Spartinivicinus poritis: one gene and its partner. The protein of the gene in region 2 interacts with the protein of the main gene of each other region in a pairwise test. Links are inferred from orthologs where the notes say so. Each region holds a gene or a part of one and is shown on either strand. Other genes may lie near its edges. The genes, in order: recR and recO.

Region 1 (9,310 bases), on a different replicon or contig from region 2:
ATTTTCTCAACATTACTTTTATCAATAGGCCTTTGACTAACCTATTGCAATAATATAATCAGGCCAATCCTCTTCTTTTACCTGATGCTCAGCTACCATTTGCCCGCGTAGCGAAATACCTGCTTGATGGACTGAATCAGGATCACCACTCACCAGTGGATGCCAGTTTGGTAAAGACTCTCCTTCAGCCAGTAGTCGATAAGCACAACTTGGAGGCAACCAGTCGTATACTTGTGGTTGGGCTGCCCGAACATCCAGACAGCCGGCTACATGCTGCTGCCGATGCTGATAATCCTGGCAGCGACAACTTTGATGATCTAACCACCGACAACTGACTTGGGTGTAATAAACAGCGCCATCGTCTTCATCTTCTAATTTGTGTAAACAGCACAAACCACAACCATCACACAGCGACTCCCATTCCACTTTGTTCATTGCAGACAGGGGCTTGGTTTGCCAGAAAGGTAATGGCTTGGCCATTACACCGGGTCTCCCTTAGACAGAAACTCCTCTGGAAACTCAATGAGATAGTCGTCTTTCGCAGGCGGCATCTGGAGATAAAACCCCTTTTCATCAATGTCTTTCATTACCTGGCTAGCTTCCACTCTTGCTAATGATTTTTCTGGAGTCAGCAGCAAATCCATTACATGCTCTGGTTTACCAAATAATTGCAATAAAGCCTCAGGCACTTCAGATAATTTCGCCTGCTTTGCCGCATATAAATACATTTCATCTTTGTTAGGGCTTTTGTAAATAGAAACAATTTGTTTGTTCATAACCGTACTACATTGCTGTTGCTTTGCCAGTTGCCTTAACTCCGCCAGTAACGACTCGCCCAGTAACTGACGACGCCAGGACTGTAAATTATCAGGCCAGTTAAAATGACCATCTGATAACCCACTTCTTATTAGTGCTTCTAGCTGCTTTTTTCTAATCACCAACTCTGGGGGCAAACTAAGCGTTGTAGCCAAGTTTGCTGCCAGCTTTTTAACTTTAGTAATTAAAGGTTTGCTCGATTTTGGTAAAGGCTTAGGTAATCGTTTGGGCCACTGACCTGCAGGCTCTGCCGATGCTTTAGCAATAATACCACAAATCGTGCGACCCTCCCGAGCTACCTGGTCTTTACGAATGCCACGCACTTTGTCCAGCTGTACCAGCTTGCGAGGTTTAATCCGGGCTAACCACCACAGCTGATCATCCGTCAAGAGGCGATGACGGGGAATATCCCGCTTCCTTACTTCTTTTTCTCGCCAGGCCGCTAACTTTCGCAAAATAGCCAGCTCACTGCGACGCAGTTTCCAGGCTAATTTAACTTGTTGATAGGCATTCTCGGGTAAGAGAGGATTAGCCGCTTGCTCAATAAGTTGTTGACACTCCTCTTGTAACCAGCCAAGTCTTTGTTGTGTATTTAGCTGATTCAACAATGGCTGATAGAGTTGCCACAAGTAATGTACATCTAATGCTGCATAAGTAATTTGTGCATCCGATAGCGGTCGCTGTAACCAATCTGAGCGTGTTTCATCTTTAGCTAACTGAATACCCAATAGTTCAGTCACCAGGCGTTGATAGCCCACTGATGGCCCCAACCCCGAAAATGCTGCAGCCAACTGGGTATCAAACAGTGGTACGGGGAGTGTCCCTGTTAACTGTTGAAATATTTCCAGGTCCTCACTGCAAGCATGTAACACTTTGATGACTTGCGGGGCTGCAAGCACCTTGGCTAAAGGCTCAAAGTCAGTGACTTGCAAGGGGTCAATAAAAAATACCTGTTCAGCTGTTGCCAGCTGAATCAGACCTGGCTTTGCATAAAAAGTCTGGCAGCGGAAAAACTCAGTATCCAACGCTAAATGTGGCTGCTCTAACCAGGCAAGGGCATGCTGGGCTAAAGCCTCATTGGTTGTAATCCAGTGAGGAGAAGCAGGTGAATGCAATGTATCAGTCATTGATTAACCAGGGTTTACGTCCAGCCAATGCATGAGCTAACGTTCCACCATCGACATATTCCAGCTCGCCTCCCAAGGGAATACCATGCGCAATTCTTGATAATCTAACAGGTAAGCCCTGGAGCTGGTCTGCAATATAATGAGCGGTGGTCTCACCCTCTACGGTAGGGTTAGTGGCCAAAATCAACTCTTCAACCTGGTCTTGTTTTACCCGCCTAATCAACTGGTCCAAGCCCAGCTGCTCTGGACCAATTCCTTCAAGTGGTGACAAATGCCCCATTAGCACAAAATATAAACCGTTAAAGCCACCCGCTTGCTCAATCGCCAATACATCAGCGGGTGTTTCAACAACACAGATTGTTTCCCGTTGCCGCCGGCTGCTGCTGCAAATAGGGCAAAGTGAGGTTTCACATAAGGTTCGGCATTGCTGACAATTGCCTACCTGATTTGCAGCCTGCTGCAAACTATAAGACAGTTGCAATGCGCCTTGCCGGTCACGCTCCAGTAAGTGCAGTGCCATCCGTTGGGCTGATTTGGGACCTACACCGGGCAAACAGCGAAATGCAGCTATTAATTCAGAAATTAAAGGACTAAAAGACATAGGTGTGCTGTAACTGTCGACTAATGCACGAGAGGGGCACCACTAGAGTGCGTTACCCCTACCTCTCTGGCTGCTAAAATGGAAACTTAAAACCCTCAGGTAGCTTCATACCACCTGTCAGGTTGGCCATTTTATCTTGATTATTTTTTTCTACTTTACGTACTGCATCATTAACTGCAGCCGCAATTAAATCTTCAAGCATTTCTTTATCTTCTTGCAGCAAGCTAGGGTCAATATTCACTCGCTTAACATCATGGCGGCCTGTCATCACAATACTTACCAGCCCAGCACCAGACTCACCTGTCACTTCGGCATTGGCCAGTTCTTCTTGCACTTTTTGCATTTGCTCTTGCATTTGCTGGGCTTGTTTCATTAGGTTGCCCATACCACCTTTAAACATATAAAAACCTCATTTTGCTTTGGCTAAATACCAGTAATGCTTAAGAGTCGATTGGCATTACTGAGTTTTCGACGATTGTAGCAGAAAAGTGCTGCATTAATGCCTGCACATTTGGGTCGCTAATAATACTTTGTTCTGCTGCAGCTTGTCGCTCCCGTCGCTTCCGGGCACGATATGCGGCTGGGGTTTCTGCTTTAGTTGCTGTTACCTTATCAAGTGATACTTGAATTTCAGTAGCAAAATAATGAGATAGCGCCTGGCTCACCCGCTGAATCTGGCTGTCATTCAGTAATACCGTATGTTCTTTGGCAATACGAAAATACCAAAGCCCGGCAGTTATCTCGACCAGCTCCATTTGCTGAGCAATGGCATTAGCCGCACCACTGATTGATAACTGAGCATAGAGTTGCGGCCAATCTTCTGGCTTTACAGTGGTTAACGTAAATGTTTTTGCTACCTCTTCTTTAAGCATAGTCGCCGAAGCAGCAGGTTTAACCATTTCTGAAGTCGTTAACGTTGCTTCAACAGGTACTGCTGTTGCGGCAATGGCTTGCTTAAGCGCAGAGGTATTATCTACCTTTGTACTCGCTTGAGTTGCAGCAGCCCCAGTCATTGGTTGTTCCGCGCCCACAGCAGGAGTGGGGTAACTGGCAACTGGCTGCTCTGCTATAGGTGATGGTTGTTGATATGCACTGGCTGCGGAGTAGTCTTCATAATCCGGCACCATCGCTTCTGCATATTGTTGGTAGCTGGCCAGCTCAGCAGCAGCATCACTTGTCATTGTTGCCTGACTCACTTGCCCTGATGGCTGGTTAACATCGGTTTGACTGATATCAGTCACAGCTTGCTTGTATCCTGCAGGCTCTGGACTTTGCTCCAACCCACTAGCAGGTAACGCCTGTACCACAGCATTGGCAGGGCTTGACTCCACCACCTGTTGAGAAGTAGTAGGTTCCGTATGTTTAGGAGACACTGGCAATTGCTGAGGCTCTAGCGACTGTTGAGGCTCATTAGCAATGGTTGATTGACCAGGTAGGCTATTGGCTTCTAAGGAGTGAGTTTCCATAGAATTGGTTTCTGCTGCACTTGATGTATTACTGCCTTGGCCAGGCTGACAGACCTTATCATTGGACTTGTCATTGGCCTTATCAATGGGTGGTTCTTCAGTGCCAGGCAATGGCTGAGTCGGAGGTACTACTGGGCCTTGCTGAGGGCGAAAAGCCAGCATCCGTAACAATACCATTTCAAACCCTGAACGAGGGTCTGGTGCAATCGCTAAATCCTGCCGCCCTTGCAAACCAATCTGATAAAACAGTTGTACATCTTCTGCCGTCATGTCAGTGGCTAATCCCAATATTTGCTGCTGATCACCCTGACTGTTGTCGACAGCATCTGGCACCATTTGCGCCAACGCAACCCGGTGAAACACGGACAGCATATCTGCTAATACACTAATATAGTCAGGGGCAAATTCTGCTAAGTGAGCAACAGCCGCTAAGACAGCGACAGGCTGCTGACTAGCTAAAGCCTCAACTACTCGATAGACCTGCCGCTGATCAATCGTGCCTAACATGGCAGCGACTTTATCTTCTGTCACCTGGCCATTACCAAAAGCGATGGCTTGATCCGTCAGGCTTAATGCATCCCGCATACTGCCATCCGCAGCTCGACCTATTTGCCACAGTGCTGTTGACTCATAGCCTACCTGCTCGGCTTCCAACACCGTTGTCAGATAATCAACTATCCGCTCTGGCGACATATTTTTCAGGCCAAACTGTAAACACCGAGACAAAATCGTGATTGGCAGTTTTTGCGGGTCTGTGGTTGCCAACAAAAACTTCACATGAGGTGGCGGTTCTTCAAGGGTTTTGAGTAATGCATTAAAACTGTGAGCTGACAGCATATGCACCTCGTCAATCAGGTATACTTTAAACCGACCACGGGTAGGCGCATACTGCACATTATCCAACAGTTCGCGGGTATCCTCTACTTTGGTTCGGGATGCCGCATCCACTTCTAGCAGGTCAACAAAACGTCCCTGGTCGATTTCCTGACAGGCAGAACATTGGCCACAAGGCTCCGAGCTAATACCCGTTTCACAGTTCAAACATTTGGCTAAAATACGAGCAATGGTGGTTTTCCCCACCCCTCGCGTGCCAGTAAACAAATAGGCATGGTGTAACCGGCCATGATCCAATGCATTAATTAATGCCTGGAGTACATGATTTTGTCCAACCATAGCTTTAAATGTTTTTGGCCGCCACTTTCTGGCCAATACCTGATAGCTCATTTAGCTGCCTGAAATCGCTGATTGATGAGATGTTGCATACTACTTTACCTACCGCAACAGATAAAACCTCTCAGTATATCAAACTTTGCTTTTACGCCTAAGAGTTTACTAAGGGACATGCACCTGTAGGATAATATGGAAAGCCTAATGACTGCGTCATTTCTATTATCAGATACCAGGCAAAAGGATACTTGAGTTGCAAGGTCGATACTGCTTTAATAGGCTCACAATATTGACCACTGATGCTATTTTTATACATAAAGTTTGACTATATTGAGCGCTGGGTAAATGGCTATTGGCCAGCAAAAAACTTTAAAACATAAGCAGTACTCAGTAACTTTTAACAGAAAAATATAGACGTTAACTTATTATCAACTAATTCAACATACATCAAGAATAGGACTGACGTCCTTGCCAACCTGCTAACCTAAGCAAGGTGGATTCCGGTGACGGAGATGTGGCATGGCCCCATTGAAATGCGATAGCGCATCAAGGCCAAGCAACTAAATAGGCTCTCTCAAACCAAACGTCAGTTCTCTGTTTAAGTAGCAGGAGAACACGATGATCAACCAACACCTTTTTCAGCATACCAATACAAATGCCTTTGCTCCTTTGCCCAAGCCTGCGGATATTACCTCTCAACAGGAGCTTGCTGAATTTGCTGGTCATGTTGAGCACCAACAGTATCACTGCCTGCTCTATTACTGGGCCAGCCAACTGTGGATTAAACAACCGAGGCGCCACAGCAAACCATTCTGGGTAGTGTATGTTGAATACCGCGACCATACGCGTAGTTGCTGCTACCAGCCATTTTACTTTGGCAGTTTACCCTTGGCTCGCCAGTTTATCCGCCAGCAAGTCACTCACTGTCAGCTGCCGGGTATTTCCCCTAAAGCCACCCGAGAGTCTCCCATTAAACGTGCGCATTAAGCAGTAGCAGAGGAAGCAAAAAAATCTGAAAGAAACCCAACCCAAAGGGTTTCTTTATAGGTATACCAGCAACTTAGAGATACATAAGTAATGCGTTACTTATCTCTGGTTTACACCCTGAGTAGCTTGTTGTTGAGCACCTTGCTCAGCCAAATACTAGCGGCAGAAAGTCACTGGCTATCTAATAATGGCTTTAACCTGACCAACAGTACTATCCCAGCAGAGAAAATTTTTCACGGTGGGCCACCCCGTGATGGTATTCCCGCTATTGACCAACCTCAGTTTGTGAAAGCAGCACAAGCTCAAGCCTTTCTAAAGCCTGAAGATCGAGTACTCGGTGTAACAATCAATGGCCACAGTAAGGCCTACCCAATTAAAATCCTGAACTACCATGAAATCGTTAATGACACGATTAATCGCCAGCCAGTCACAATCACCTACTGTCCACTATGTGGTACAGGTATGGTCTTTTCTGCTGAAGTGGCTGGGCAAGCATTAACGTTTGGTGTTTCTGGACTACTGTATAACAGTGATGTGTTGTTATACGATCGAGAAACCGAATCTCTTTGGTCGCAAATACTATCTAAAGCAATTACAGGACATTATCGAGAACAAACCCTTAAGCGATTACCAGTGAGTCATACGACTTGGGAGGAGTGGCAACAGCGTTATCCTCACTCTTTGGTGTTATCAACTAAGACTGGTTACCAGCGCCAATATCAACGCTCACCCTATGGAAACTACGACAGTATTAGAGATGTCTTTTTTCCTGTTACCGCTTCCAGTAACCGTTATCATCCTAAGGAGCTCGTATTAGGCATTGAAATAAATGGTCAACACAAAGCTTTCCCTTTCGTTGAGCTAGACAAATATTTACGGCAAAATAAACTAACGACACTTGATACCCAACTCAACCAGCAACCGATTACCATTCGTTTTAACCTAACCCACCGTACAGCCAATGCCTTTGCAGCAAATGGCAAAGAAATTCCTACGGTCATTGCTTATTGGTTTGCCTGGTATGCTTTTTATCCTTCAACAGCCGTTTTTCAAGCGGAAGGCCAAACCAATTAGCGACTCTGACAGCTAACCGGCTTTCAAAATAAGGTCTATGCTTAACAGTAAATTCAATGCTGTTAAGCCTGTTCAGGTCAATCAACTAATGACTTAATAGAATCAACAGATTGCAAACAAATAAATACAACAGCAGTAGACTTATTTATGTGTTGTTGAAATAACCAGGGAGGACATCTACATGTTAACGCACACGGTAGTGGCAGGTGATACCTTAGGGCGTATTGCTAAGCAATATTATGGTGATGCCATGCGCTATCCAGAAATTGCCAAAGCCAATCAATTAGAGGACATTAATCGCCTGGAAATAGGTCAACAATTGGTTATACCTAATATAGAGCAAACGCAGCCTGTCAAACAGCAAGCGGCCACAAGTGAAGTGGATACCGAAGAGACAGGCAGCCTCATTAGTTTATCACAGCTGCAACAAATTCTTCCCCGAACTAAAGAAGAAACATTGTCCCATTATTTTTCTGCAATTAACCGCTGCCTTCATAAATACCAAATCAACACCTCACTCAGAATAGCCCACTTTATTGCTCAAATTGCCCATGAAAGTGGTGGATTACGCTATGTGAGTGAAAACCTGAATTACAGTAAAGAAGCACTGATTCAGGTATTTGGTAAATATTTTCCCAATGATAACCTGGCCAGCCAATATGCCCGCAACCCCGAAAAAATAGCTAACCGAGTGTATGCTAATCGAATGGGTAATGGTAATGAAAGTAGCGGTGATGGTTGGCGTTATCGAGGCCGTGGTTTTATTCAGTTGACTGGAAAAACGAATTATCAGTCTTATAAAAAAGACAGTGGAGTCGATGTAGTCAGCATGCCCGATGAAGTCGCTCAAAACCCAACGGTTGTCGTAGATGCTGCTGGCTGGTACTGGAATAAAAACAGCTTAAATCGCTATGCCGATCAAGACGACATTCGTACCATTACTCGCCGTATTAACGGCGGCCTAAATGGCTTGGATGACCGTCAGCATTACCTCACCCAGGCAAAGCAAGTACTAGGCTGTTAAACTCTGGATTGTAAAAAGCTGCTATCACCCATGTAGCCACAAGCTGCATGGGTATACTCCAAAGTTCCACTTGCCTAACGCAGTAATTCATCTTAGGATAGAAGCCCTCTTCTTTTCATACCCTGAATCTACATTCAGCAACAATTAAATATATTGAACCTGAGTAATAAGGCCTGAAAAACAGGGCCTAAGATACAAGGCTTAAGAATAAGTAGTGTTTTAGTCTACCAGGACTGTAGGTAAGTTTAGCGATGAGTGGTTACTCACAGCAAACTCTTATTCAAATAGTATAAAAAGGTGTAATAGTTTACCTTTTTCCTGCACACCCCTGGCATCATTTTTTGTTCATCACCGGTTAGCAAGACACGATGAATTCAAAACGCTACTGGAATTCAAGGCACCACTGATAGTAGTTCAGCATGCCGAATTTTTGGCATTTTCAGTAAACGAGGTTGTATTTGTGACTGCCACTGATAATCAACGAATGGGTATTATTTCTGCTCTTATTGCTTTCTTTATTTGGGGAACCGCACCACTCTACTTTAAGTGGGTAGCAGACGTCCCCCCACCGGAAGTACTGGTGCACCGGGTGATCTGGTCAGTAATTTTACTGCTGCCACTACTCTGTTTCACTCGACAGCTACGCAGCGCCTTCTCTTTATTAAAAAACAGACGACAGTTTAGTGGCCTGTTACTGTCCTCTACATTAGCTGCTTTAAACTGGCTGACGTTTATCTGGGCTATTGCCAATAACAAAGTGCTGGAAACCAGTTTGGGCTACTTTATTAACCCTTTAACAACCCTATTACTGGGCTATCTGTTTTTAGCTGAGCGCCTCTCTAAAAGACAATACTTTGCCGTATGCCTAGCCATTGCCGGTGTAGCAGTTGAGCTATTAAGCTTGGGTAAGCTGCCATTAGTTGCGCTAATATTAGCCTGCAGTTTCAGTGTTTATACGCTTATACGTAAAAAAATTCAGGTGCCCGCCATTCCTGGGCTCTTTATTGAAACATTGCTGATGCTACCAATCGCCGCAGGCTATTTTATC
Region 2 (16,302 bases):
CGTCAACCGCTGTAATCGAACCAAAGGAGTATTACCAACCAATGACTCAATGGTGGGATAATTTACCGCCATGCTTTATCCTCATCTAGAATTTATAACTTCTCCGATAATAAGCTTTCAGCAGAAGAACTGTTAATATTGAAAAACTATAAAGTTACATCTGTTAAACATAAGCAACTAGTTTATTATACTAATTAGTCATACTTAGATGTATACCCAAAATGCAGGGTATGTTCAGCTCACTAAAGGTAAAATATCTATTATGCTAAAACAGCAAGGTATAAAAAGTCGTGTTTTGGCGCTTGCCTTGATTCCTACTATTAGTATTTCACTGATTTTAGGTACTTTCTTTACCTTAGCCCGTATCAACGACTTAGACGCTTTGCTGCTAGAGCGCAGTCAAACCACTATTCAACAACTGATTCCAATCACAGAACACACTTTATCATTAGATAATTTGAGTCTCATTCAAGAGATTGCCAGCTCTGCACTAGAAAAAAATGATGTCCGGTCTGTTAGCTTGTTTTCCCACACTAAAGTAGCTCTTGCCCATGCTGGTCCAAAAATTCAATTTAAGGACAGCCAGGAAAGCTACTTTCTAACCCGTCCTTTTCATACCTTAAACAAGCAGTCCTTACTGATCAGCACTCCCATTTATGCAAAACCTACTTTATCACCTGTTAACACTGAGACATCACTTAGTAGTGGGGGAGAAAAAGTCTTATTGGGATGGCTAATGGCTGAGTTTTCTCGAAGTAATACTGAAATTAAAAAATACCAAACCATCCTTGCCAGTGGCTTACTGATTCTTTCAGGGGTGCTAATTAACCTGTTTTTGGCATTAAAAATGGGTCACAACATAACAGGCCCACTGATGAAAATAATTAGTGCAGTCAATCACATGCGTGAAGGCAATTTAGATACTCGAATTAACACCAACACTGGTGGCGAGTTGCGGGCATTAGAAACCGGTATTAATGCTATGGTCGCATCACTCCAACGTGGCCAATTGGAAATGCAACAAAATATTGAACAATCAACCAAAGACCTTCAAGAAACCCTTGAAACGATTGAAATTCAGAATATTGAGCTGGATATGGCTCGTAAAGAAGCACTAGAAGCCAGCCGCATTAAATCTGAATTTCTGGCAAACATGAGTCATGAAATTAGAACGCCATTGAATGGTATTATTGGTTTTACTAACTTGCTTCTGCGTTCCAAACTGAATGAACGACAATTTGAGTACCTCAGTACAATCCAAAAGTCATCAGAAGGTTTATTATCAATCATTAATGATGTTCTCGATTTTTCAAAAATTGAAGCTGGCAAGTTAGAACTGGAAAGTATCCCTATCAATTTAAGAGAGAGTGTTGAAGAGGTATTAACTATTTTAGCCCCCAGTGCTCATGATAAGTCTCTGGAACTCATTCCTCTCATTTACTCTGACACACCTATTCACCTAATGGGAGACCCCCTACGGTTAAAACAAATTCTTACCAACCTGGTCAGCAATGCAATCAAGTTTACTAATGATGGCTCTATTGTTGTAAGAGCCATGCTTGAAGATGAAAAAGATAACCTTGTAACAATTAAAATCAGTGTTACCGATACGGGCATAGGGCTTTCTAACAAGCAGCAAAAGGAGTTATTTAAAGCTTTTTCTCAAGCCGATACCTCTACTACTCGAAATATTGGCGGTACTGGGCTTGGTCTGGTTATCTCCAAGCGACTTGCACAACAAATGTCGGGAGAGGTTGGGGTAGAAAGTGAGTTAGGTAAAGGCTCTACGTTTTGGTTTACTTTAACTGTACCCAAAGCCAATGAGCCTACCTTAAAAGAGCACTTCCCTGCTTTTTCCAATACCCATGTACTGATAATGGAACACCATGACCTCGCCAGACAAGCGATTGTTCATTTGCTTTCTGAGTATGACTTAAATGTTGATAGCTGCGCTAATGAGTCTTGTTTAGAAGAAAAACCCCAAGAGGCCAAAACCCAGGGAAAAACCTATGATGTATTAGTGGTTAGCCATCACCCTGCTTATTTAGATTTAGAAAAAATAAGATCATTAATTAAAGCAGCCAATGAAAATAAACAGTACTTGGTAATTTTGGCTCATACCAATAAAGAAGAAGCAATTAATAACATATTAGACCAACACAATAATGCGCTTTGTATTGTTAAGCCGCTTTGTCACAACCGTCTATATCGAGCACTTTCTTATTTATTACTTGAGAAAAGTAAACTCCCTCAAGGTAATCAAAGTAATATTGCCCGGCGTATTAATCAAGCTATTACTCGCCAACCCCATATCCTGGCAGTAGATGACAACCCAGCTAACTTACGCCTGGTTACTGCACTGTTAGAAGACCTTGGTGCAAAAGTAACTGCGGTAGACTCAGGTACCAAGGCCATTATTAAAACTAAACAATACCACTTTGACCTTATTTTTATGGATGTGCAAATGCCACATATGGACGGCCTGGAAACAACCCGTAGAATCCGTGAAAGAGAACTGTCAGAGCGACGCATCCCTATTATTGCGCTAACTGCCCATGCCTTAGCAGAAGAAAAAAAACAGTTATTGTTGGCTGGTATGGATGACTACATGACCAAGCCTATTAATGAAAATCAATTGCAACATATCATAAAAAAATGGACAGGCTTACATGTAGCACCTATTAAAGGTACGGATTATCTGAATGATACAAGTCATGCTGAGCCTGAAACAAAAGTAGTAGACTTAACAGAAGGAATAAAGTTAGCCGGTGGAAAAGAAGACCTTGCCAACGATATGTTATCCATGCTGTTTGAAAATTTAAAAAATGAACAAGAACAAATAAGAGCATTATATCGAAATAAACAATGGCCAAGACTACTGGAAGTTGTCCATAAGCTACATGGCGCCACTCGTTATTGTGGTGTACCGCTATTGCGTAATGCTTGTAATAATATGGAAACCATATTAAAAGCTTCTGAAAAAAATAAAGAAGAAAGACGCAAAGTGGCAGGTGCTATGGAAGAACTAATTGAACAAATTGAGCAACTACTGGACTGGCAGCGAAGACATGAAGGTACCGAATAAACAAAGTTCTATTTTTGTTTAGAAAACAGCATTCTGCTCATTAGCGGCTTACCGCCTAAATGCAACGCTAATGCCATTCTGGCAATTCGCTTAGCTGTTACCTTTAGTGGCTTAGTCCACGCCTGCGGGATATCAAGCTGGTCACTACTGGATTGTATATCACCATATCCATTTAACCATGGCAAACTAGCTAAAGTCAGTAGATCAGTGCCAGAAAACAAATAAATATCAGCCCTCTTTGAATGAAGATACTGTTCCTGAATGCAAAACCCCTGGTCAGGTAGAAAGGCATAACTTGCCGTAGAGCTAATGTCATTACCATTAACATCATGCTCAAATGAAACAGCATAGCCCAGTTCTGCTAACAAACTAAACTCAAACTGGCGAAGATATACTTCAGTTTGTTGAGGATCCTGCTGTAAAAGTGTCAGGGCCTGTTGATAACAATTAAATAGTTGGGGTGATGCTTCTTCAGCAGGCAATAATCTTATTAGTAATTCATTCAAATAAAGGCCACAGTAAAGTAACTTACCCAGCAGTGAATAGCGTAAGCCACTTAGCTCAACAGCTTTACCTGTTTTTAATTCACCATTACCTTTCCAGGTTAACCAAAGTGACTGGAATGGCTGTAAAAAATGCCGAAAACTCGGTTGTTTTTTAGAGTTTTTACTAGTTTGGAAAACTATTCGCTGCAACCCTTGCTGCTTCGTGAATACAATAGCAATTGCTTTATTATCTTGAAAGGGACGGGTATGCAGTACATACCCATCATCAGAAACCGTCATAAAAAGCAGGCTTTAATCTGTTGTATAACCCAAACTATTCAGTGCACGCTCGTCATCAGACCAACCACTTTTCACCTTGACCCACAAGTTCAACATCACCTTATTATCAAACAATTTTTCCATGTCGACTCTAGCATCACGGCCAATGATTTTAATCTGCTCTCCTTTTTTACCTATAACAATGGCTTTTTGACCGGCTTTTTCTACCAATATTAAAGCACTAATTGTTATTAGCTTTGACTCGACTTGAAACTGTTCTATTTCCACCGTGATTTGATAGGGAACCTCATCCCCTAACTGTCGCATAATTTTTTCTCTAACGATCTCAGCGGCTAAAAATCGTGAGCTGCGATCAGTAATTTGGTCTTCATCATAGAAATGATGACTTTTAGGCAAATAATCACCAACCAATTGCTCTAAACGATCAACATTGAGCCCGGTTTCTGCTGAAACTGGAATAATATCAGCAAAGGTCATTTTTTCATTTAGTAGAGAAATATGGGGTAAAAGTGCTGACTTGTCTTTCAGTTGATCAACTTTATTTACAGCTAAAATAACCGGACAATGAAGATTACATACTTTCTCCAATACCAGCTGGTCTTCGTCTGTCCAACCAGTTCGATCAACCACAAACACCACCACATCAACACCCTGCAAAGCTATGGTAGCCGTTTTATTCATATAACGATTCAATGCTTTTTTATTCGCAAGGTGCAACCCTGGAGTATCAACATAAATCGCCTGAGTAGTTGCCTCTGTTTTTATACCTAGAATTTGATGCCGAGTAGTCTGTGGCTTTTTTGAGGTAATACTAAGTTTTTGCCCCAGTATTTGGTTAAGTAAAGTAGACTTACCAACATTAGGCCGCCCGACAATTGCAACAAAACCACAGTGCAACTCTTGATCTGAGGCTGAGTTTGAATTAGTTACCACTACCATCTACTCCTAGTTGTTGCAATGCATGACGTGCTGCTTCTTGCTCTGCTCCTCGGCGACTGGAGCCAATACCCTTGGTTTTCTCTGCTAAACCTGCTACCACACACTCAATAGTAAAGGTCTGGTCATGGGCATCACCTTTAATATCCACCACCTCATATACTGGTAGCGCCAACTGCTTTGCTTGCAGGTATTCTTGCAAACGAGTTTTAGGGTCTTTTTGGGTATCGTCTAATGAAAGCTTTTCTAAACGAGGGGCAAACCAGGCCAAAACTCGTTCACGACAAGTGTCCAACCCATTATCAAGATAAATAGCACCGATTAATGCTTCTAACGCATCAGCTAAAATAGATTCGCGGCGAAAGCCACCACTTTTAAGCTCTCCAGACCCTAACCGCAAGTAATCACCTAAACCAAATTCTTTAGCAATTTTAGCTAGAGTGGCACCCCGTACTAATTTTGCACGCAGCCTACTAAGCTGTCCTTCTTTAGCCTGAGGAAACTGCTGATAAAGCGCCTCAGCAATAATAAAATTAACTATCGAGTCACCTAAAAACTCCAGGCGTTCATTATTCCCACCTGCATAGCTCCTGTGGGTAAGTGCCAACAGAAGCAGACTTTCATCCTCAAAGCTATAGCCTAGCTTTCGAAATAGTGATTGGTTTACTTTTTTCACTCGGCTTTGATTTTCCAACTATTTTCAAATGTTAAAACTAAGTCGATATTTTTGACTAAGTGCTCTCGCTTTTCATATTTAAGGCTGGCGGAAAGAAAACCACTCTCTTTTTTAACGACCACATCTTTAACATTTACATCACGAATCATATTGGTGGTAAAACCTTTAGAAATATAGTCCCGCACCTGCCTGGGGCTTGATTTAGCAATGCCAGGGCGCTCATCCAATGAGTCAAATACATTTTGAATTGCATAATTATCCATATAAATAGGTGCCAACTTCATTACCGTTACAACAGCAAAACCACCTACACATAATGCTAAAAACCAACCAAATGCAGTTAAGCCCAACTGCGACTTTTTAAGTTTCATGCCCAATAGCCCCTTAGTTTCTTATTAATTATTAGCTACTTACCAAAACTAGTTAATAGCTCCATTATTCTTAAAGCTAGGTAATTGCGTCCATTTTGGCCAGTGCATCCAAATGGCCACCGCTTTACCCACTATGTTCTCATCCGGAACAAACTTCCAAAAGCGACTATCATTGCTATTGTCACGATTATCACCCATGACAAAATAGTGTCCTTCTGGCACTACCCACTCGCCTTCTCCATCTTTTCTTGAAGCAGCCCCTAGGATTTTGCGTATGGTATGCTTATTTTCATCAATTGTTTCTTCAAATACTTTATATGGGCCTGCTCCAACATCAGTTCGTTTGGTGATAAATGACTCCTCAACCACATTACCATTGATATAGAGTTTTTTATCTTTATATTTGATGGTATCACCAGGCAAGCCAATCACCCTCTTAATAAAGTTAATATCGTCTCCGGGTTTGATAAACACCATCACATCACCACGTTGTGGATCACCAACATCGATTACTTTAGTCCCAATAACGGGCAGCCTGATACCATAGGCAAACTTATTGACTAAAATAAAATCACCGATATCAAGAGTGGGCTTCATTGAACCTGAGGGTATTTGAAATGGTTCATATAAAAATGAGCGTAATACCAACACAATAAATAACACAGGAAATACTGATTTAGCGGTTTCAATACCCACTGGCTCTTTCTGCAAACCTGCTACAACCTCATGGTCTTCAGCCGTTACGGTTGAACGGTATTGCTCTACTGCTAGTCTTCTTTTTGGCAGCAGTACTAACACATCCACCAGGTAAATAAGACCTGTGCCAAATACCAGTAACACTAAAATCAGAGGGAAATTGATATCCATATAATCCTACTTATCAACTTTTAACACCGCTAGAAAGGCATCTTGGGGGATTTCGACCTTTCCTACTTGTTTCATCCGCTTTTTACCTGCTTTTTGTTTTTCAAGCAGTTTTCGTTTACGACTAACGTCACCACCATAGCATTTAGCTGTCACATTTTTACGCAATGCTTTAACCGTTTGCCGAGCAATAATATGACCACCAATAGCCGCTTGGATAGCAACATCAAACATTTGCCGAGGAATAATCTCTTTCATTTTTTCACACAACTCTCGCCCCCGACGCATTGAGTGTTCTTTATGAACAATCAAAGCCAAAGCATCTACTTTCTCGCCATTGATTAAGATATCCAACTTAACCAAATCAGATGCTTCAAAGCGATCGAAAGTATAGTCTAGTGAAGCAAATCCTCGGCTCACTGACTTTAGACGATCGAAGAAGTCTAACACGACTTCACTCATAGGCAGTTCATAGGATAACGACACTTGTCCACCAACGAACTGCATATCTTTTTGCACTCCACGCTTTTCAACACACAGGCTAATGACGTTTCCTAAATAATCTTGTGGCACCAAAATATTGGCTATCACAATTGGTTCGCGCATTTCCTGAACACTAGAGGGATCAGGTAGTTTCGAGGGATTATCCACCATCACAATAGAGCCATCTTTCATTTCCAGCTCATAGATAACCGTGGGTGCCGTGGTAATCAGGTCTAGATCGTATTCTCGCTCGAGCCGCTCCTGGATAATTTCCATATGCAGCATACCCAGAAATCCACACCGGAAACCAAAACCCAACGCATCAGACGTTTCTGGCTCATAAAATAATGAAGCATCATTCAGGGTTAATTTTGCTAATGCATCTCTAAATGACTCATAGTCATCCGAAACAACAGGAAAAAGGCCTGCATATACTTGTGGTTTTACCTTTTGAAATCCTGGTAAGGGGGCCACTTCAGGGGTTTTTATTAAGGTGAGGGTATCACCGACAGGTGCACCATGAATGTCTTTAATACCAGCAACAACATAGCCTACTTCACCTGCTTTTAGCACACCCGTGGTTGCTCGTTTTGGAGTAAAAATGCCTACATCATCAACGACATGGCTGGCACCTGTAGACTTAACCAGCATTTTATCGCCTTTTTTCAGCTGCCCCTGTTTTACCCGAACTAATGAAACAATACCTAAGTAGTTGTCAAACCATGAGTCAATGATCAGTGCTTGCAGCGGGGCATCAATATCACCTTCAGGTGCAGGAACCAGTTCTACTAGTCGCTCTAATACATCTTCAATACCCAAACCGCTTTTTGCACTACAGCGCACTGCATCAGTAGCATCAATACCAATAATGTCTTCTATTTCCTGGGCTACTCGCTCTGGCTCAGCTTGTGGTAGATCCATCTTATTGAGCACTGGCACTACCTCAAGCCCTTGCTCAATAGCGGTATAACAGTTAGCTACCGATTGAGCCTCTACCCCTTGCGCTGCATCCACCACTAACAATGCACCTTCACAAGCAGAAAGTGATCGAGAAACCTCATAAGTGAAGTCAACATGGCCTGGTGTATCAATAAAGTTCAGCTGATAAGCCTTGCCATCCTTTGCCTGATAAGACAATGTGACACTTTGTGCTTTAATGGTAATGCCTCGCTCACGCTCCAAATCCATTGAATCAAGCACTTGCTCAGCCATTTCTCGCTCAGTAAGCCCTCCACAAAGCTGGATAAAACGATCGGCTATGGTGGATTTTCCATGGTCGATATGGGCAATAATAGAAAAGTTACGAATATGACTTAAATCACTCACGATGTAATCTACACATAATGCTAATGATGCATCCTGGAACAGGCTGCATTACTAAGTAGTTATAACAGACAAAGCCGATTGCTCAGCGGTTAATTTGGCGGGTAGTTTAGCCCATTAGTGGCAGGGCTGTCATGTAACAGCAAGAGATATAGTCTGCCAGGGCAAGAGATTTTGCCCTGACATAATTAGCTAATACCTACTCTGTTAATTTAAAAGTGATATAGCCTGGCCGAGCATTTCTTACCAGCCGCATTGAGACTGAGCGGTTAGTAGGCAGCTTAGCCATTATCTGTTTAAAGTCACGTACTGAATTTACTGGTTGGTTGTGGAGATCAGTAATGATATCTCCCCGACGGATACCCACTGAGCTAGCAGGTCCAACTAATACGCCAGTAACAATGACTCCATTACTTACTTCATATCTACGTTTTTGCTCATCAGTCAGATCTTCCACCTGTAAGCCTAACCGATTACCTGACTTGGTTGGTGCTGAAGTACGAGTTTTCCCTTTTTCATCTGGTAACTCACCAATAGTAACATCCAGCGTAATCTCTTTACCCTGGCGAACCACTTCAACAGGCACTTTTTTACCTACTGGTGTTTGGCCTACCGCATGAGGTAGATCAGCTGACACATCAATTTCTCTTTCAGCAAACTGGGTAATGATATCCCCTGGTTTAAACCCTGCCTCATCAGCAGGACCTTCTGGTAAAACTTCAGCGACAAGGGCGCCATGGGGCTTATCTAAACCAAATGACTCAGCCAAGTCTTTATTTACATCCTGAATATAAACACCTAGCCAGCCACGGCTCACATAACCTTTATCTTTTAGCTGAGACACCACATTCATTACAACATCAATGGGGATGGCAAATGAAAGTCCCATGAATCCACCAGAGCGGGTAAATATCTGCGAATTCACTCCAATTACTTTACCATCCATATCAAATAAAGGCCCACCTGAATTACCTGGGTTAATAGCAACGTCTGTTTGGATAAAAGGCACATAGTTTTCACTTGGCAAACTACGATTAATAGCGCTGATAATCCCTGCGGTTACTGAGTAGTCAAACCCAAAAGGTGAGCCGATAGCAACCACCCACTGCCCTGGTTTTAAGTTATCAGTTGTACCCAGTTCAACGGTTGGTAAGTTTTTAGCCTTAATTTTAAGTAGTGCCAAGTCAGAACGCTTATCTGCTCCAATCAGCTTTGCTTCTAGTTCCCTGCGATCACTCAGGCGAACAATAATTTGATCAGCCCCTTTGACCACATGATTATTTGTTAAAATGTAGCCATCTTCTGAGATAATAAACCCAGACCCCAACGACTGCGGTCTTGGCTTTCCACCTGGAGCTGGGCGCTGAGGATGAGGTCGACCAAAAAACTCTTGAAAAATATCAGGTATTTCATCATCAGGAAAATAGTAGCGATTCATTCGGTTCTGTTTCGGCAGCTGCAGCGTACTAATATTAACTACCGCAGGAGAAGCCTCTTCTACTAACTCCGTAAACTCAGGTAAAGACTTTGCATAAGCAGTTAGTTGAACCGTCATAAACAATGCAAAAATTGCAGTTGATTGTTTAAGCCAAGATCTCACTTTCATAAAAAATTTAATCCCTTCGCTAAGAGTTTGTTATTAACCTAATGTCTTAAAGTGTTAGCTTTATAAGGAAGTCACTATTGGGCTTTCAGCGTCTTGAATAGGCACTAAAACCTTTAGCACTGAGGGCTCCAGTGATTGTTGAAAAGATGTTTTATTAATAATTTTTCGTAACAAATAAAAACTCAGAAACAAACTGATAAAACCAAAAAGTATAGTGACCTGTTCCTGAAAACCTTGCCACTTCAGTAGCCAGCAGGTAAATAACATAAATATCAAAGGCAATAAATAAACCAATAATGAACCCTTGACTAAAGTATTTTCAGGTATTCCAATAACAACCGTGTCGCCCACTTGCAGGGAATGTTCGCTTCTCACTTTAATAGAGGAAGCAGAAGCAGTCTTTCTAGATGACGGTAGTTTATTTAACAGCTTATGACCACAGCCCTTATTTGCGGCACACTGACCACATACTGACTGCTGTTGGGTTTCTACCCAAGCACCACCATTTTTATCAATAGCTGTTACAATTCCGTGCTCTTCAACCATTAATAACTAAACCAACTGTATTTCAACCTATAATAATAGCCCAGTTGCTGCTAAAGCTAGTTATACATAACTTGTTATTAAGCTTAGACGGCTACTGGCTTATAGAAACAGCACTGCCTTTCTGCAACTTTACTGACATTGCAATGCGTTCAGCTGCTGCTAAAGGAAGCTCGCCTACTACTGTAATTAAAAACTCACCTTGCTCAAATGACAGTACTTTAGTAAACGCGGTAATCGCACCTTCTCGCTTAATGACTGATACAGCATTTGTAGGTTTTGCCTCTACAAAGACAGAGAACCCTGCAAGACCATCAGTATACATCAATGACTCAACTGCTTTTTTGGTTACAGGGCTATGCTGTTGATTGCGACGAAATAGCTCAAACCCTGGAGGAACCCAATTCACATACCAGCTTTCATTATCGCCTGGCTTGTCATTAGCTTTATTGTAAGCTTTGGATACGATGACTTTTTCTGATTTAACAGACCCTTTTAACGAAGCAACCAGCTTGGTTTCAGGTATTTCATGCCCCACTTCAAGGGAAGTAAACTGGAGTCGTTCTAGCATTTCCCCTTTTCGGTTAAGCAAGACCAGTTTTAACAACAAAGATGAGGCCTCATCCAACCATATTTCATAGCCATACCGAAACTCATCCTTTGGCTGAACTAAAACAACAACCGCCTCTCGGCCTGCTACTCGACCTTTACCTGCTACTTTTAAACTATAATGTTCCGCTAGTTTGCCTGGATTTTCACTAAGAACCCTGCCAAATGCTAATGGAGAGTCACCACGCTCAAAGCGAATCACTTCATTATCAGCATTTATACAAACTACCTTGTTACCATCTCGCACAACCTCTCGCTTAGGTCCATCTAAAAATACCAACCGCTCTCTTTCTTGGCCATCAGTGACAGAATGAGTAATAGCAATACTATTTAAGCCTTGGCTGTGCTGATAAATAAACTGGCCTTCATAATTTAATTCACGAAAGGCCTTAGTCATTCCTGTCAACCATTGTGCAGCTGACAGGCCGGTTTCTGCTAAAATATTGCCACTTGATCCAATCAATAATGAAAAAGCTAGCCACGAGGTAGCTCGACTCCAACACCGCTTTTTCATACTACTGAGTCTCAAATTTATCTACCCGGGCAAACGGTAAAATACCTTGACCATTAGTAAGAGTCGAGTGCTCAGCATGCTGTATCAAATAAGACTGAATGCGAGTTTGCGTTGCTTGGTCAATTGTCTGCTGAGGAAATAGCCGAGGCGAATTCACAGAAGACTGTCGAACAGCCGAGACAGGAGTTGCTACTTGCGGCGATGATGCTAATTGTGGCCCAGAATTAAAAGCAGGTGCTGTGTATTTTGCATTAGTTTCAGCTGCTCTTTCTTGATCAGTAACAGCAAGCGGTTGTCCTGGCTGTTCTAATTGCTCAGCCTGAAATACCTGCACCCCTACTACTACAGCAAAAGCAACAGATGCTGCAACAGCAACACTAGCTAAAGGCTGCAACCAGCGCCCCACCACTGTTTTTTCAGCTCCATTCACAGAGCTAACTTGTAACGCTGGCTCCTCCTTTATCGAAGCACTCACTGCAGAGGAAATATCAATGGAGGAAAACTGATGCGTTTCATGTCGCATGGCCTCACCAATCAGGTGATACCGAAATGATGTTTGTCTAACCGCATCATTCTCTTGCGACTGTTTAAGTAGTCGGTGTATTTCTAACTCACTGGCCTCACCATCGATGAATGCGGACAATGACTCGCACAAACGTTCATCTTGATTCATGAGGCACCTCACAAGAATAGCTATATTTTTGTCGCATTTCTTTCTCTTTCATGCCTAACTTTAAATAGCTTAACTTCAATAATCTCAAACCAATTATTAAATCATTAAGCTTGGTTAACTAATGGCCTAATTTGTTTATCAATTGCTTCCCTTGCACGAAAAATTCGTGACCGCACTGTCCCAACGGGACATTGCATAACCTCAGCAATTTCTTCATAACTTAAGCCATCAAATTCTCGTAATGTCACCGCTGTTCTTAGGTCATCAGGCAAGCCCGCAATTGCCTTGTAGACCACTTTTTCTACTTCATCACGAAAAAGCCGATTTTCTGGTGATTCAATATCTTTAAGAGGATTTTGCCCTTCAAAATACTCAGCATCCTCTGTATCAACATCAGTATCAGGTGGGCGTCGCCCCTTGGATACTAAGTGATTCTTTGCTGTATTTATCGCAATTCGATACAACCAGGTATAAAATGCGCTATCTCCTCTGAATTTATCAAGTGCTCGATAAGCTTTGATAAACGCTTCTTGAGCAACATCCTGAACTTCCTGATGATCATGAATATAACGACTAACAAGTCCCAGGATTTTGTGTTGGTACTTCATTACCAACATATCAAAAGCACGCTTATCCCCCTGTTGCACTCGCTCAACTAATCGTTGATCCGAGTCTTGCGTACTTACCATCGCCACCTCCCCCGCTCAATGGCTAAAGGCTGCAGTTGCAGCTGAAAGCCCCGTGGGAGTTGCCGAAGCATCACATTTTGTTCTGTTGTGTAGACCATACTCAATAACAAAAGTTCTCTGCTTTTTTAGGATAAGTCATCTAATCATGCCCCGCAGGATTTAATAAACCAACTTACCCAATTAACTTTACTCAACTGCCTTCTTAAACTACCTAAAAATGCCTTAGTTATCTGTATTATCTGTCTGCCTAACTGCTGATTAGCTATCAAGCTAGTTGTACCTCAGCCAAACTAACAACAGTTGTAGTCTATTAATAGAAAACAACTTTCTATTTCCTGACGGATAATTGATTCACTCAATCGCCTTAAGTTCCTTCCAGAACCTTAAGCCTTTTCACAAAATTGGTTGATTAGCGCCACAGCAGTCTCGTTATTTAATTAACAGTTTTAGTGTCGTAATCATGCTAGCCGCCATAAAGGGTATGCAGTTATACTAGCGTTTTTTGTTAAATGCCCATTGATTAGCTCCCACCCTATGAAAACAGCCCATCATTTTGATGTCCTCATTATCGGAAGCGGTGCAGCAGGTCTGACGTTAGCGCTTCACCTTGCTGAACAGTCCAGTGTAGCCGTATTAAGCAAAGCCGACCTGGCTGCTGGCTCAACTTATTGGGCCCAAGGAGGTGTTGCCGCTGTAATTGACAGTGACGATACCATAGAAGCGCATATTAACGATACTGAAAAGGCTGGAGCGGGTCTTTGCCACGCAGATGCAGTGAAATATACCGTTAGTCACAGCCAAGAAAGCATCCAATGGCTGATTAATAGTGGCGTGCCTTTTACCAAAGACAGAAAAAGTAACAATGGCTTTCACCTTACTAAAGAAGGTGGTCATAGCCATCGCCGAGTTATCCATGCAGCCGATGCCACTGGCCAAGCAATTTTTGAAACACTTATAGAAAAAGCACAGGCTCATCCTAATATCACTCTATTTGACCAACGTGTTGCCATTGACTTGATTAATAGCCAAAAATTTGGTCATGCTCACAACTGTTGTATAGGTGCTTACGTACTGAACCTTAGCACTGATCAAGTAGAGCTATTTCAAACTAAGTTCACTGTCATTGCGACAGGTGGTGCCAGCAAAGTTTATCTATATACGAGTAATCAGGATGGTGCTTCAGGAGATGGCATTGCGATGGCTTGGCGAGCAGGTTGCCGAGTAGCCAATATGGAGTTCAATCAGTTTCACCCTACTTGTTTATTTCATCCCCATGCCAAGTCATTTTTAATTTCTGAAGCCGTTAGAGGAGAAGGTGGCAAATTACTATTACCCAATGGCCAGCGCTTTATGGATCAGTTTGATCCTCGTGGTGAATTAGCTCCTCGCGATATTGTGGCACGAGGCATTGACCATGAAATGAAACGCTTGGGTTTAGACTGTGTATTTTTAGACATTAGTCATAAGCCTGCCAAATTTATTGAGCAGCATTTTCCCACCATATTACAGCACTGTGCCAGCTTTGGTATTGATATCACCAAAGAACCTATTCCAGTAGTGCCTGCCGCTCACTACACTTGTGGGGGAGTTTTAGTTGATCAGCATGGCCAAACAGATATTCCCAACCTTTACGCTATTGGAGAAGCCAGCTTTACAGGCTTACACGGAGCCAACCGATTAGCCAGTAATTCATTATTAGAATGTATTGTTTATGGCCGCTCTGCTGCAATAAACATTTTAGCAAAACTGCCAAACACCCAGACAACACCAGCTGTACCAGCATGGGATGAGAGTCAGGTCACTGACTCAGATGAAGACATTATTATTGCCCACAACTGGGAAGAGTTAAGACGGTTCATGTGGGACTATGTAGGCATCGTCAGAACCAATAAGCGCTTACAGCGTGCCAAACACCGTATTGACCTTTTACAACAAGAGATTTATGAATTTTACAGCAACTATAAAGTCAGTAATGACTTAATTGAGTTGCGTAACCTGGCTGTCGTTGCAGACTTAATTATCCAGTCTGCCTTGCAACGAAAAGAGAGTCGTGGTTTGCATTATACCCTTGACTATCCAGAGCAATTACCCGTTGCTACTGACACTATCTTAATCCCTGAAAATTTTCTAGGTGCGAACTTCTAACGGTAAGCAACAGAAAGTTGTACCTAATTGCAACAAGAGAGACTTTTGCAAAGCTAGGTTTTAAAGAATAGGGTTTTCTGGCTCAGTGGCAAAGTCGTGGCTTAAAATTACTCGCAATTGACGGTAGGCTTCTTTATCAACAGAGTCGGGGGTAATCACCAGCGAGTATCGTGACAACTGGCCTACTTTAATCCGAACAATCGTTAAGGGCACAGTGATAAAACAGTCATTTGCTAGCTCACCCTGAAAAGTAACTTGCTGGTTGGTTAGTAACTGCCACTGAGTTTGACTCAACCGCCTAAGCTCAATAATGCTACCTGGCAGCTTTTTTAATCCATACAACAAAGTTTGATAACAACCAAAAGCCAGTAGGCCACCAACCGTAGTTAACTTAAGTGCCCAGTGTATATTTACCAGCCAACAAAGTAATACTGCCAACCCTAAATATAAACTAGTAAGGTAAATACAAAGCGCCTTAGAAGAACTGATTTTTAACTTAAGTTGGTGACCATTAATTTAGCGCTACTCCTTTGGTTGCACTCGATCCAAAATAATATCAACAATACGAGCTAGGTCAGGGTCTTCTGGGCGACTTTTTTGCATAAACCAGCCAAACATATCTTGATCCTCACAACTCAGTAGCTTTTCATAACGGGCTTGATCTTCAGGGCTCAACTGCGGATAAGCTTCCTTTAAAAAAGGCACTAATAGTACATCCAACTCCAGCATACCGCGCCGACTATGCCAAAATAACCGATTGAGTTCAGTTTGTGATTTCATAACAAGCCTCTACTACTTTGAGATAAGGGTCTGTTCCACTCCCTAGCCCTAGCATTATATGCTTCCTCAACAAATTACGCATTTATTCATGTTGATAATCTCAGTAATATGTCAATCATATTCTCTTTTATCATCATCACTAACAACAGGTTAAATGTTCAACATGACCACCACATGGCAATCATTTCTAACTAAACAGGGTGCAACCTTTGATGGCCAT

Evidence for each region.
Region 1: the proteins of recO (region 2) and recR interact in binary tests that used the Escherichia coli proteins (3 or more experiments, as listed by UniProt). The link is inferred for Spartinivicinus poritis from one-to-one orthologs.

Annotation. Positions count from the first base shown.
Region 1 is NZ_JAPMOU010000063.1:14,683-23,992, reverse strand. The notes cover bases 741-3,559. They hold recR (recombination mediator RecR), read right to left. Parts: upstream 2,545-3,559; coding sequence 1,936-2,544; downstream 741-1,935. Other genes in these bases: dnaX (DNA polymerase III subunit gamma/tau), read right to left, coding at 2,985-3,559; ORQ98_RS26030 (YbaB/EbfC family nucleoid-associated protein), read right to left, coding at 2,618-2,944; rnd (ribonuclease D), read right to left, coding at 741-1,943. Also shown: ORQ98_RS26050 (YcgN family cysteine cluster protein), read right to left, coding at 37-480; more of rnd, read right to left, coding at 480-740; more of dnaX, read right to left, coding at 3,560-5,234; ORQ98_RS26020 (hypothetical protein), read left to right, coding at 5,796-6,164; ORQ98_RS26015 (DUF3179 domain-containing protein), read left to right, coding at 6,255-7,238; ORQ98_RS26010 (LysM peptidoglycan-binding domain-containing protein), read left to right, coding at 7,420-8,262; EamA family transporter RarD, read left to right, coding at 8,723-9,310. UniProt on the Escherichia coli protein: May play a role in DNA repair. It seems to be involved in an RecBC-independent recombinational process of DNA repair. It may act with RecF and RecO.
Region 2 is NZ_JAPMOU010000001.1:109,858-126,159, forward strand. Bases 1,983-4,819 are described here. They hold recO (DNA repair protein RecO), read right to left. Parts: upstream 3,871-4,819; coding sequence 3,094-3,870; downstream 1,983-3,093. Other genes in these bases: ORQ98_RS00505 (response regulator), read left to right, coding at 1,983-3,085; era (GTPase Era), read right to left, coding at 3,883-4,803; rnc (ribonuclease III), read right to left, coding at 4,793-4,819. Also shown: cysteine synthase CysM, read right to left, coding at 1-72; more of ORQ98_RS00505, read left to right, coding at 263-1,982; more of rnc, read right to left, coding at 4,820-5,482; ORQ98_RS00525 (DUF4845 domain-containing protein), read right to left, coding at 5,479-5,853; lepB (signal peptidase I), read right to left, coding at 5,902-6,720; lepA (translation elongation factor 4), read right to left, coding at 6,727-8,526; ORQ98_RS00540 (DegQ family serine endoprotease), read right to left, coding at 8,723-10,129; ORQ98_RS00545 (SoxR reducing system RseC family protein), read right to left, coding at 10,190-10,675; ORQ98_RS00550 (MucB/RseB C-terminal domain-containing protein), read right to left, coding at 10,767-11,795; ORQ98_RS00555 (sigma-E factor negative regulatory protein), read right to left, coding at 11,797-12,468; RNA polymerase sigma factor RpoE, read right to left, coding at 12,573-13,157; nadB (L-aspartate oxidase), read left to right, coding at 13,692-15,302; ORQ98_RS00570 (protein YgfX), read right to left, coding at 15,363-15,818; ORQ98_RS00575 (FAD assembly factor SdhE), read right to left, coding at 15,825-16,082; CAF17-like 4Fe-4S cluster assembly/insertion protein YgfZ, read left to right, coding at 16,246-16,302. UniProt on the Escherichia coli protein: Involved in DNA repair and RecF pathway recombination.